DNA from 3 places in the Streptomyces sp. NPDC088762 genome. Region 1 is predicted to be linked to each of the others. Evidence: riboswitches for the same ligand, from Rfam matches in the RefSeq annotation. Region 1 holds a riboswitch; each other region holds the start of a gene.
The links. Region 1 has a riboswitch for thiamine pyrophosphate ahead of thiC (phosphomethylpyrimidine synthase ThiC). Riboswitches for the same ligand answer to the same signal wherever they lie in the genome.
Positions count from the first base shown of each region.

Region 2: another riboswitch for thiamine pyrophosphate. It lies ahead of ACIP5M_RS29710 (thiamine ABC transporter substrate binding subunit); the one in region 1 lies ahead of thiC (phosphomethylpyrimidine synthase ThiC).
Region 3: another riboswitch for thiamine pyrophosphate. It lies ahead of thiO (glycine oxidase ThiO); the one in region 1 lies ahead of thiC (phosphomethylpyrimidine synthase ThiC).

Region 1 covers NZ_JBIVKT010000001.1:483,872-487,138, forward strand. The annotation lists gene thiC (phosphomethylpyrimidine synthase ThiC) at 1-1,376, opposite strand, end outside; TPP riboswitch at 1,371-1,514, opposite strand; gene ACIP5M_RS02265 (YibE/F family protein) at 1,590-2,978, shown strand; gene ACIP5M_RS02270 (SsgA family sporulation/cell division regulator) at 3,011-3,267, opposite strand, start outside.
Region 2 covers NZ_JBIVKT010000017.1:92,094-95,360, forward strand. The annotation lists gene ACIP5M_RS29705 (ABC transporter permease) at 1-836, opposite strand, end outside; gene ACIP5M_RS29710 (thiamine ABC transporter substrate binding subunit) at 962-2,059, opposite strand; TPP riboswitch at 2,145-2,254, opposite strand; gene rlmN (23S rRNA (adenine(2503)-C(2))-methyltransferase RlmN) at 2,313-3,267, opposite strand, start outside.
Region 3 covers NZ_JBIVKT010000020.1:22,235-25,501, reverse strand. The annotation lists gene ACIP5M_RS31705 (Rv2175c family DNA-binding protein) at 1-67, opposite strand, end outside; gene ACIP5M_RS31700 (NAD(P)/FAD-dependent oxidoreductase) at 147-1,370, opposite strand; TPP riboswitch at 1,451-1,563, shown strand; gene thiO (glycine oxidase ThiO) at 1,561-2,742, shown strand; gene thiS (sulfur carrier protein ThiS) at 2,739-2,957, shown strand; gene ACIP5M_RS31685 (thiazole synthase) at 2,963-3,267, shown strand, end outside.

The sequences.
Region 1 (3,267 bases):
GGCGTGACGTAGCAGAGCATCGCGGTGCCCCACCAGGCGATCATCGCGGCGCCGATGCCCGAGGTGATGTGGTCGTAGGCGGGCGCGACGTCCGTGGTCAGCGGGCCCAGCGTGTAGAACGGCGCCTCCTCGCAGATCTCCTGCTGGAGGTCGATGTTCTCCTTGATCTTGTGCATCGGGACGTGGCCCGGACCCTCGATCATGGTCTGGACGTTGTGGCGCTTGGCGATCGTGTTCAGCTCGCCCAGCGTCTTGAGCTCCGCGAACTGCGCCGCGTCGTTGGCGTCGGCGATGGAACCGGGGCGCAGGCCGTCGCCCAGCGAGTACGTGACGTCGTACGTCGCGAGGATGTCGCAGAGCTCCTCGAAGTTCGTGTAGAGGAAGTTCTCCTTGTGGTGCGCGAGGCACCACGCGGCCATGATCGAGCCGCCGCGGGAGACGATGCCCGTCTTGCGGCGGGCGGTCAGCGGCACGTACGGCAGCAGCACGCCGGCGTGGACCGTCATGTAGTCGACGCCCTGCTCGGCCTGCTCGATGACCGTGTCCTTGTAGATCTCCCAGGTCAGGTCCTCGGCGCGGCCGTCGACCTTCTCCAGCGCCTGGTAGAGCGGGACGGTGCCGATCGGGACGGGGGAGTTGCGCAGCACCCACTCGCGGGTGGTGTGGATGTTGCGGCCGGTCGAGAGGTCCATGACCGTGTCGGCGCCCCACTTGGTCGCCCAGGTCATCTTGTCGACCTCCTCCTCGATGGAGGAGGTGACGGCGGAGTTGCCGATGTTGGCGTTGACCTTCACCAGGAACCGCTTGCCGATGATCATCGGCTCGATCTCGGGGTGGTTCACGTTGGCCGGCAGTACGGCGCGACCTGCGGCGATCTCCTCGCGGACGACCTCCGGGGAGACGTTCTCGCGGATCGCGACGTACTCCATCTCCGGGGTGATCTCGCCCCGGCGGGCGTACGCGAGCTGCGTGACGGCGGCGCCGTCACGGCCCCGGCGGGGCTGGCGGGGGCGGCCCGGGAAGACCGCGTCGAGGTTCTTGAGACCGCCGCGCGGCGAGGTGTGCTTGATGCCGTCGTCCTCGGGGCGCACGGGACGGCCCGCGTACTCCTCGGTGTCGCCGCGGCCGATGATCCAGTTCTCGCGCAGCGGCGCGAGGCCCCGGCGGACGTCGGTCTCGATCTGCGGATCGGTGTACGGCCCGGACGTGTCGTAGAGCGTCACGTCCTTGCCGTTGGTGAGGTGGACCTGGCGGACCGGCACCCGGATGTCGGGGCGGGAGCCCGCCACGTACCCCTTGTGCCAGCCCGGCTGGCGCTCGGTCTGGCCGTCGGCGTTCTGGCTGACGGCAGGCGTGCGTGCGTCCTGAATGGTCATGAGACCTGATCTCCCTACGCCGGCATTACCCGGTAACAGGTTCGGCGGTCGACGCAGCCTCTTCCCGTACGCATTACTTGCGCGTACGGTGATCAGCGCCCTCTCAGCCCGGTGCTCCGAGCTCCCGCGTTGTGCAAAGGTGCCCCCACGCTAGCGTCATTTATGGCGTGCTGAACAGTGGGCCCCCTCATCTCTTGCGATGATCTGCCGGTGATGTCCTCGCCGCAGCCCCCCAACGACCCCCATGTCCCCGGTGAACCCACCGGCCCCACGGGCCACGAGCACGCAGGCCACGGTCACGCCTCCGGCCATTCCCACGGTCACAGCCATGGCCACGGCCCCGCGGCCCCCGTCTCCCAGCACCTGCGCAAGGTCATCGCGGCCGTACTGATCCCCTTCGCCGCCGCCGTGTTCATCGGCATGGCGGTGCTCTGGCCGGGCGGCGCCCCGGCCCACGAGCGCACGGGCGTGGGCTTCGACCGGCAGACGCAGCAGGGCACGGTCACCTCACTGGAGCGTGTCGACTGCAAATCGGTGAACGCCTCACAGGTACCGCCCACCGGCGACACGTCCACCCCCGAGGGCCGCGAGGCCCAGGCCGCACAGACCGGCGAGTGCAAGAAGGCCACCGTCGAGGTGGGCACCGGGCCGGACAAGGGCCGCACGTTCGTGGAGATCGTCCAGCCGGGCGCACCACGGCAGTTGGCGAAGGGTCAGGAGGTGGTGGTCGCGTACGCGCCGGACGCCCCCCGGGACCTCCAGTACTCGGTGATCGACGTGAACCGCAAGTTCCCGATGGCCCTGCTGGCCGGCATCTTCGCGGTCGCGGTCGTCGTCGTCGGCCGGATGCGGGGCCTGTTCGCGCTGATCGCGCTGATCGTCAGCTTCGGCGTACTGACCCTCTTCATCCTCCCGGCCATCCTCCAGGGTTCGAACCCGCTGGTCGTCGCGGTCGTCGGCGCGAGCGCCATCATGCTGATCGCCCTGTACATGTGCCATGGCCTGACCGCACGTACCTCGGTCGCCGTCCTCGGCACGCTCGTCTCGCTGCTGCTGATCGGGCTGCTGGGCTCGCTGTTCATCGACTGGGCGTTCCTCAGCGGCAACACCGACGACAACACCGGACTGATCCACGGGCTCTACCCGGACATCGACATGAGCGGTTTGCTGCTCGCGGGTGTGATCATCGGATCGCTGGGCGTACTCGACGACGTGACGGTCACCCAGACCTCGGCGGTCTGGGAACTTCACCAGGCCGACCCCTCCATGGGGCCTCGGCACCTGTACAGGGCGGCCATCCGGATCGGCCGCGACCACATCGCATCGGTGGTCAACACCCTGGTGCTGGCCTACGCGGGTGCGGCGCTGCCCCTGCTCCTGCTGTTCTCGATCGCGAACAGCAGTATGGGTTCGGTGGCCAACAGCGAGCTGGTGGCGGAGGAGATCGTACGGACGCTCGTGGGCTCGATCGGACTGGTCGCCTCGGTGCCGGTGACGACGGCACTGGCCGCCCTGGTCGTCTCAGCCGACCGGCCGGGATCCCCGGCCGCGGCTCCGGCCTCGGGACCGGTCCGCGGCCGGGGCCGGCGGCGCAAGCGCTGAGCCGGCGCGATGACGCGGTGGTGCCGCGGTGCTCAGCCCGCGTTCCGCTCGTTCTGCTGCGAGTCGGCCAGGATCTTGCCGAGCGCGTCGTCGAGGTTCCCCTCGAAGTCACCCAGGTTGCGCTCCTGACCGAGCGGAACGAGCCGGTCGGTCCGGTCGAGGAACGCGACGAGCGGCGCCGCGCCGGCGCGGAACAGGGCCCGGTCGCCACCGACCTGGAGACGGATGTGGACATCGGACAGCTCCTCGGGATCGGTGGGCGCGATGTGCACATCACCATCACCGCACG
Region 2 (3,267 bases), on a different contig from region 1:
GCGAGCAGCAGCCGCTGCGCGGCCCCGCGCGGCCGGTGCGCGGTCCGTCCCGGATCCACCAGCCGCAGCGCGGTCTCCCGTTTGCGTACGGTCCAGGCGTGCACGCCGAGGATCAGTCCGATCGCCGCGAACTGCACCATCGTCAGGACGGCGGCCGTCGGCAGGTCCAGGAGCTGCGCGGTCTGCCGGTAGACCTCCACCTCCAGGGTGGAGTACGAGGGACCGCCGAGGATCACCACGACGCCGAAGGAGCTGAACGTGAAGAGGAAGACCATCAGCGAGGCGGCGGCCACCGCCGGGGCCAGCGCGGGCAGCGTCACGCGCCGCCAGGCGGCGAACCTGCCCGCGCCCAGGACGCGGGCGGCCTCCTCCTGGCGCGGGTCCAGCTGCGCCCAGAGCCCGCCCACCGTCCGTACGACGACGGCGTAGTTGAAGAAGACGTGCGCGAGGAGGATCGCCCACACGGTGGTGTCGAGCCGGACGCCCCACATCTCGTCCAGCAGCCCTCCGCGGCCGACGAGCGCGAGGAAGGCGGTGCCGACCACCACGGTCGGCAGCACGAAGGGCACGGTCACCACGGCCCGCAGCAGCTGCTTGCCGGGGAACTCGAAGCGCGCGAACACGTACGCGCCGGGAAGCGCGATCAGCAGCGTGAGCGCGGTGGAGGCCACCGCCTGCCAGGTGGTGAACCACAGCACGCCGGCGATGTCGGGGCGGGCGACGACCTCGCCGATCCGGCCGAACTGCCAGCCGTCGCCGGTCTTGAGCCCGCGCCCGACGATCGCGGCGACGGGATAGGCGAAGAACAGCCCGAAGAAGGCCAGCGGCACGGCCATCAGCGCGAGCCGCACGGCGGTCGCCCGGCCGCCTTCACCGAGAACGGGACGCGAACCAGGGCCCGGGCCCGGGCCGGAGCCCGGCGCGGCGCCCCCCGGCGCCGCGCCCGGCTCCTTCGTACCGCCTACTTCACGACGATCGAGGTCCATGCCTTGACCCACTGCTCACGGTTCTTGGCGATGGTCTCCGGTGCGACGCTCTCCGGCTTCTCGACCACCACTCCGTGCTTCGTGAACAGCTCCGGCAGGGCGGCGTCCTTCGTCACGGGGTTCACGAACATCTGGAGCGGCATGTCTTCCTGGAACTTCTTGCCGATCAGGAAGTCCACGAGGGCCTTGCCGCCCTCCTCGTTCTTCGCGCCCTTCAGCAGACCGGCGAACTCGATCTGGCGGAAGCAGGTGCCGGTGGCGACGCCCGTGGGGGCCTCGGCCGGCTGGGGGTCGGCGTAGAGCACCTCGACCGGCGGGCTGGAGGCGTAGGAGACGACCAGCGGGCGGTCGCCCTTGGCCTTCTTGCCGCCCGCGGAGCCGGAGAAGCGCTCGTTGTAGGCCTGCTCCCAGCCGTCGACGACCTCGACGCCGTTGGCCTTGAGCTTGCTCCAGTAGTCCTTCCAGCCCTCTTCGCCGTACTTGCCGACGGAGGCGAGCAGGAAGCCGAGGCCGGGCGAGGAGGTCGCGGCGTTCTCGGTGACCAGCAGGTTCTTGTACTCCGGCTTGACCAGGTCGTCCAGCGTCTGCGGCGGGGCGATCTTCTTGTCGGCGAAGTACGCCTTGTCGTAGTTGACGCAGATGTCACCGGAGTCGATCGGGGTGACCCGGTGCTCCTTGTCGAGCACGTACTCGGGCTTCACGCCGGCCAGGCCCTTGGCCTCGTACGGCGTGAAGATGCCGTTGTCGAGGGCGCGCGAGAGGAGGGTGTTGTCGACGCCGAAGAAGACGTCCCCGCGGGGGGAGCCCTTGGTGAGGATCTCCTGGTTCAGGGCGGCGCCCGCGTCCCCGGACTTCAGGACCTTGACGGTGTAGCCGCTCTGCTGCTCGAACTCCTTGAGGACCGCCTCGGTCACGTTGAAGGAGTCGTGGGAGACGAGCGTGACGGTCTTGGACTTCGGGGCGTCGGACGCGCCCGAGGGCTTGTCCTTGGCGTCGCCGCCGCAGGCGCTGAGCGTGGTGACGCCGAGCGCGGCCGCGAGCGCGACGACCGTGATCTTCCTGGTGGTGCTCACTGGTGAATTCCTCCTGGGATGTCCAGGAGAAGACGCGGCCCTGCCCGGCGCTCTGTGGGAGCGGACGCCGGGCAGGGCGCAACAGCTTGAGTGATGACCGAACTTCCTACCCCGAATGACCGGGGCGAGGTTCAGAGGGTCTGCGGATGACGGTTACCGCACTCTCAGCGCTGTGGCGCTCCCCTGTCGGAATATGAAATTGGTTCGGCCACAGGGTACCCCGTGGCCGAATGTGGACGGTCAGGCCCGGAACCTACCGTTCCGATGCGGCCAGCTGCCCGCACGCGCCGTCGATCTCCTGGCCGCGCGTGTCCCGTACGGTCACGGGCACGCCGTGCCGGGCGATGGCCTCCACGAAGGCCCTCTCGTCCTCGGGGCGCGAGGCGGTCCACTTGGAGCCCGGCGTCGGGTTCAGCGGGATCAGGTTGACGTGGACACGCTTGCCCTTGAGCAGGCGGCCCAGGAGGTCCCCGCGCCAGGCCTGGTCGTTGATGTCGCGGATCAGGGCGTACTCGATGGAGATACGGCGGCCGGACTTCTCCGCGTACTCCCAGGCCGCGTCGAGCACCTCGCGGACGTTCCAGCGGGTGTTCACGGGGACGAGGGTGTCGCGCAGCTCGTCGTCGGGGGCGTGCAGCGAGACCGCGAGGCGGCACTTGAAGCCCTCGTCGGCGAAGCGCAGCATGGCCGGGACCAGGCCGACGGTGGAGACGGTGATGCCGCGCTGCGACAGGCCCAGGCCGTCGGGCTCGGGGTCCGTGAGGCGGCGGATGGCGCCGACCACGCGGTTGTAGTTGGCCAGGGGCTCGCCCATGCCCATGAAGACGATGTTCGACAGGCGGGCCGGGCCGCCGGGGACCTCGCCGTCGCGCAGGGCGCGCATGCCGTCGACGATCTGGTGCACGATCTCGGCGGTGGACAGGTTGCGGTCGAGGCCCGCCTGGCCGGTGGCGCAGAACGGGCAGTTCATGCCGCAGCCTGCCTGCGAGGAGATGCACATGGTGACCCGGTCGGGGTAGCGCATCAGCACGGACTCGACGAGCGTGCCGTCGTGCAGCTTCCACAGGGTCTTGCGGGTGGTGTCGTCGTCGCACGAGATGTGCCGGACGACGTTCATCAGCTCCGGCAGCAGCTCCTGCTGGAGCTTCTCCCGGGAGCCCGCCGGGATGTCGGTCCACTCGGCCGGGTCGTGCGCGTACCGCGCGAAG
Region 3 (3,267 bases), on a different contig from region 1:
CCGCGATGTCGGGGAGGTACAGCCAGGAGGGGACGAGGGCATCGATCTTTGCGTCAATCTCGGTCACGGACACAAGCCTGCCATCTCGGACCGGCCCCCGGTACCGGAGCGGCCCCGTACGGGTCGCTCCGGCCGCTCCGGCGCGCCTAGGCGGTGGCCGACTTCAGGGCCACCGCCGGGTCGGCGACCTTGGCGGGGTCCACCGGTTCGCCCGTCTCGATGAGCCTGCGGCCCTGCGCCACGTCGCGGGGGCGGCCCACGGCCAGGACGGCGACCAGGGCGCCGTCGCGCAGCCAGCACACCGACCAGGTGCGCTCGGCGGCCGGGTTGCCGCGCCAGATCGTGGTGTCGGCCCCGCCGTGGTGGCCGGCGTACTGCACGAAGCGGCCGAACTGCTCCGACCAGAAGTACGGCACCGGGTCGTAGGCCTTGGCCGGCTCGCCGGACAGGATGTTCGCGGCGACCGTGCGCGGACCCTGGAGCGCGTTGTCCCAGTGGTGCACGAGCAGCCGCTTCCCGTACCGGCCGGAGGGGAAGGAGGCGCAGTCGCCGACCGCGTACACCCCCGGCAGCGAGGTGCGCAGGTACTCGTCGGCGACGACCGCGCCGTCGGGGCCCAGCTCCACCCCGGTGCCGGCCAGCCAGCCGGTGGCGGGGCGGGCGCCGATGCCGACGACCACGGCGCCGGCCGGCAGGGTGCGCCCGTCGGCCAGCAGGACCCGGCCCTCCTCGATTCCGGCGACCTTGGCGCCGGTGATCAGCTCGGCGCCGGTCTCGGCGTACCAGCTCGCCATGGGCTCGGCGACCTCCGCGGGCAGCGCGCCGGCGAGGACCCGGTCCGCGGCCTCGACGACGGTCACCTCGCAGCCCGCCTCGCGGGCCGCGGTGGCGAACTCCGCGCCGATCCAGCCCGCCCCGACGACCACCGTCGAGGGGGCCTGTTCCAGCACCGGGCGCAGCCGCGCCGCGTCGTCGAGGGTGCGCAGGAGGTGGACGCCCGGGACGCCGCCGGTGCCGGGCAGGGTCAGCGGTTCGGCGCCGGTGGCCAGCACGAGGATCCCGTACGGGACCGGGCCCGCCTCGGTGTCCAGCTCCTGGTCGGCGGCGCGCAGTCCGGTGACCTCCGTACCGAGTCTGAGCTCGATGCCGAGGCCTTCGAAGTCCACGTCGAACGCCGAGTCCTCGGCCTTTCCGAGCAGCACCGCCTTGGACAGCGGGGGCCGGTCGTAGGGCTGGTGGGGCTCGGCTCCCAGCAGGGTCACCGGACCGGTGAAGCCCTGCTCGCGCAGGGCGACCGCGGTCTGCACGCCGGCCATTCCGGCGCCGACGATCACCACGCCGCTGTCTGTCTTTTCCGTCTGCATGATCATCCGCACACCCTAATCATCTGACGCTCCGTCAGGAAGAGGTGCCCCTTACCCACCGTCCGCGGCAGGGTTAGTCTGGCCACCGTACCTATCGCGGGAGTCCGGGCGCACCGGGCTGAGAGGGAGGCTGGCCGGCCTCCGACCGTACGAACCTGATCCGGGTCATGCCGGCGAAGGGAGGGGCTGGACGCCCATGCACTCATCTCGGAAGGGATCCGGAACGGGATCCGACGTCCTCGTCATCGGGGGCGGCATCATCGGCCTGGTCACGGCCTGGCGGGCGGCCCGGCGCGGCCTGCGCACCATCCTCGCCGACCCGGCGCCCGGCGGCGGGGCCGCCCAGGTCGCGGCGGGCATGCTGGCCGCCGTCACCGAACTCCACTACGGCGAGGAGACCCTGCTGGGCCTCAACCTCGCCTCCGCCGCCCGCTACCCCGAGTTCGCCGCCGAGCTCGCCGACGCGAGCGGCGGCATGGACATCGGCTACCGCGCCTGCGGCACCCTCGCCGTCGCCCTCGACGCCGACGACCGGCTCCACCTGCGCGAGCTGCACGCCCTCCAGCGCCGCTGCGGCCTGGAGTCCGAGTGGCTCACCGGCCGCGAGTGCCGCCGCCTGGAGCCGATGCTGGCCCCGGGCGTACGCGGCGGGCTGCGCGTGGACGGCGACCACCAGGTCGACCCCCGCCGGCTCGCCGCCGCCCTGCTGGCCGCCTGCGAGGGCGCCGGGGTGAGCATCCACCGGGCCGCCGCGCAGAAGCTGCTGGTCACCGCGGACCGGGCGGCCGGGGCGGTCCTCGGCGACGGTACGGAGCTGCGCGCGGACCAGGTGGTCCTGGCCGCGGGCTCCCTCAGCGGCCGGCTGACGGGCGTACCGCCGGAGGTCGTGGCCCCCGTACGGCCGGTGAAGGGCCAGGTCCTGCGCCTGTCCGTACCGGCGGCGTACGCGCCGTTCCTGTCGCGGACGGTACGGGCGGTCGTGCGCGGCAGCCACGTCTACCTGGTGCCGCGCGAGAACGGCGAACTCGTCATCGGCGCCACCAGCGAGGAACTGGGCTGGGACACCACCGTCACGGCGGGCGGGGTCTACGAACTCCTGCGCGACGCCCACGAGCTGGTGCCCGGCATCACCGAACTCCCCCTCACCGAAACCCGGGCGGGACTGCGGCCAGGCTCCCCCGACAACGCCCCGCTGCTGGGCCCCACCGACCTGCCGGGCCTGCACCTGGCCACCGGGCACTACCGCAACGGGGTCCTGCTGACCCCGCTCACCGGCGATGTGATGGCCGAGCTGCTGACCACCGGCGAACTGCCGGACGTCGCCCGCCCCTTCACGCCGCGCCGCTTCTCCGCCGCACGACAGGAGTCGTACGCATGACCCTCCCCGTCTCCTTCTCCGTCTCCGTCAACGGCGAGCCGCGCGAGGTCGCGCCCGGCACCACGCTCGACGCGGTGGTCGCCACCCTGACCACGGCGCCCTCCGGCGTGGCCGCGGCGCTCAACGAGACCGTCGTCCCGCGCGGGCAGTGGCCGGCCACCCCGGTGGGCGAGGGCGACCGGGTCGAGGTCCTCACCGCGGTCCAGGGAGGCTGAGCGACATGGCCGACGACCTCTTCACCCTCGGCGACCGGACCTTCTCCTCCCGCCTGATCATGGGTACCGGCGGGGCCCCGAGCCTGGACGTCCTGGAACGGGCCCTCGTCACCTCCGGCACCGAACTCACCACCGTGGCGATGCGCCGGCTGGACCCCACGGTCCAGGGCTCGGTCCTGTCCGTACTGTCGAAGCTGGACATCGCGGTGCTGCCGAACACGGCGGGCTGCTTCACCGCGGGCGAGGCCGTGCTCACGGCCCGGCTGGCCCGCGAGGCGCTGGGCACCGACTGGATCAAGCTGGAGGTGGT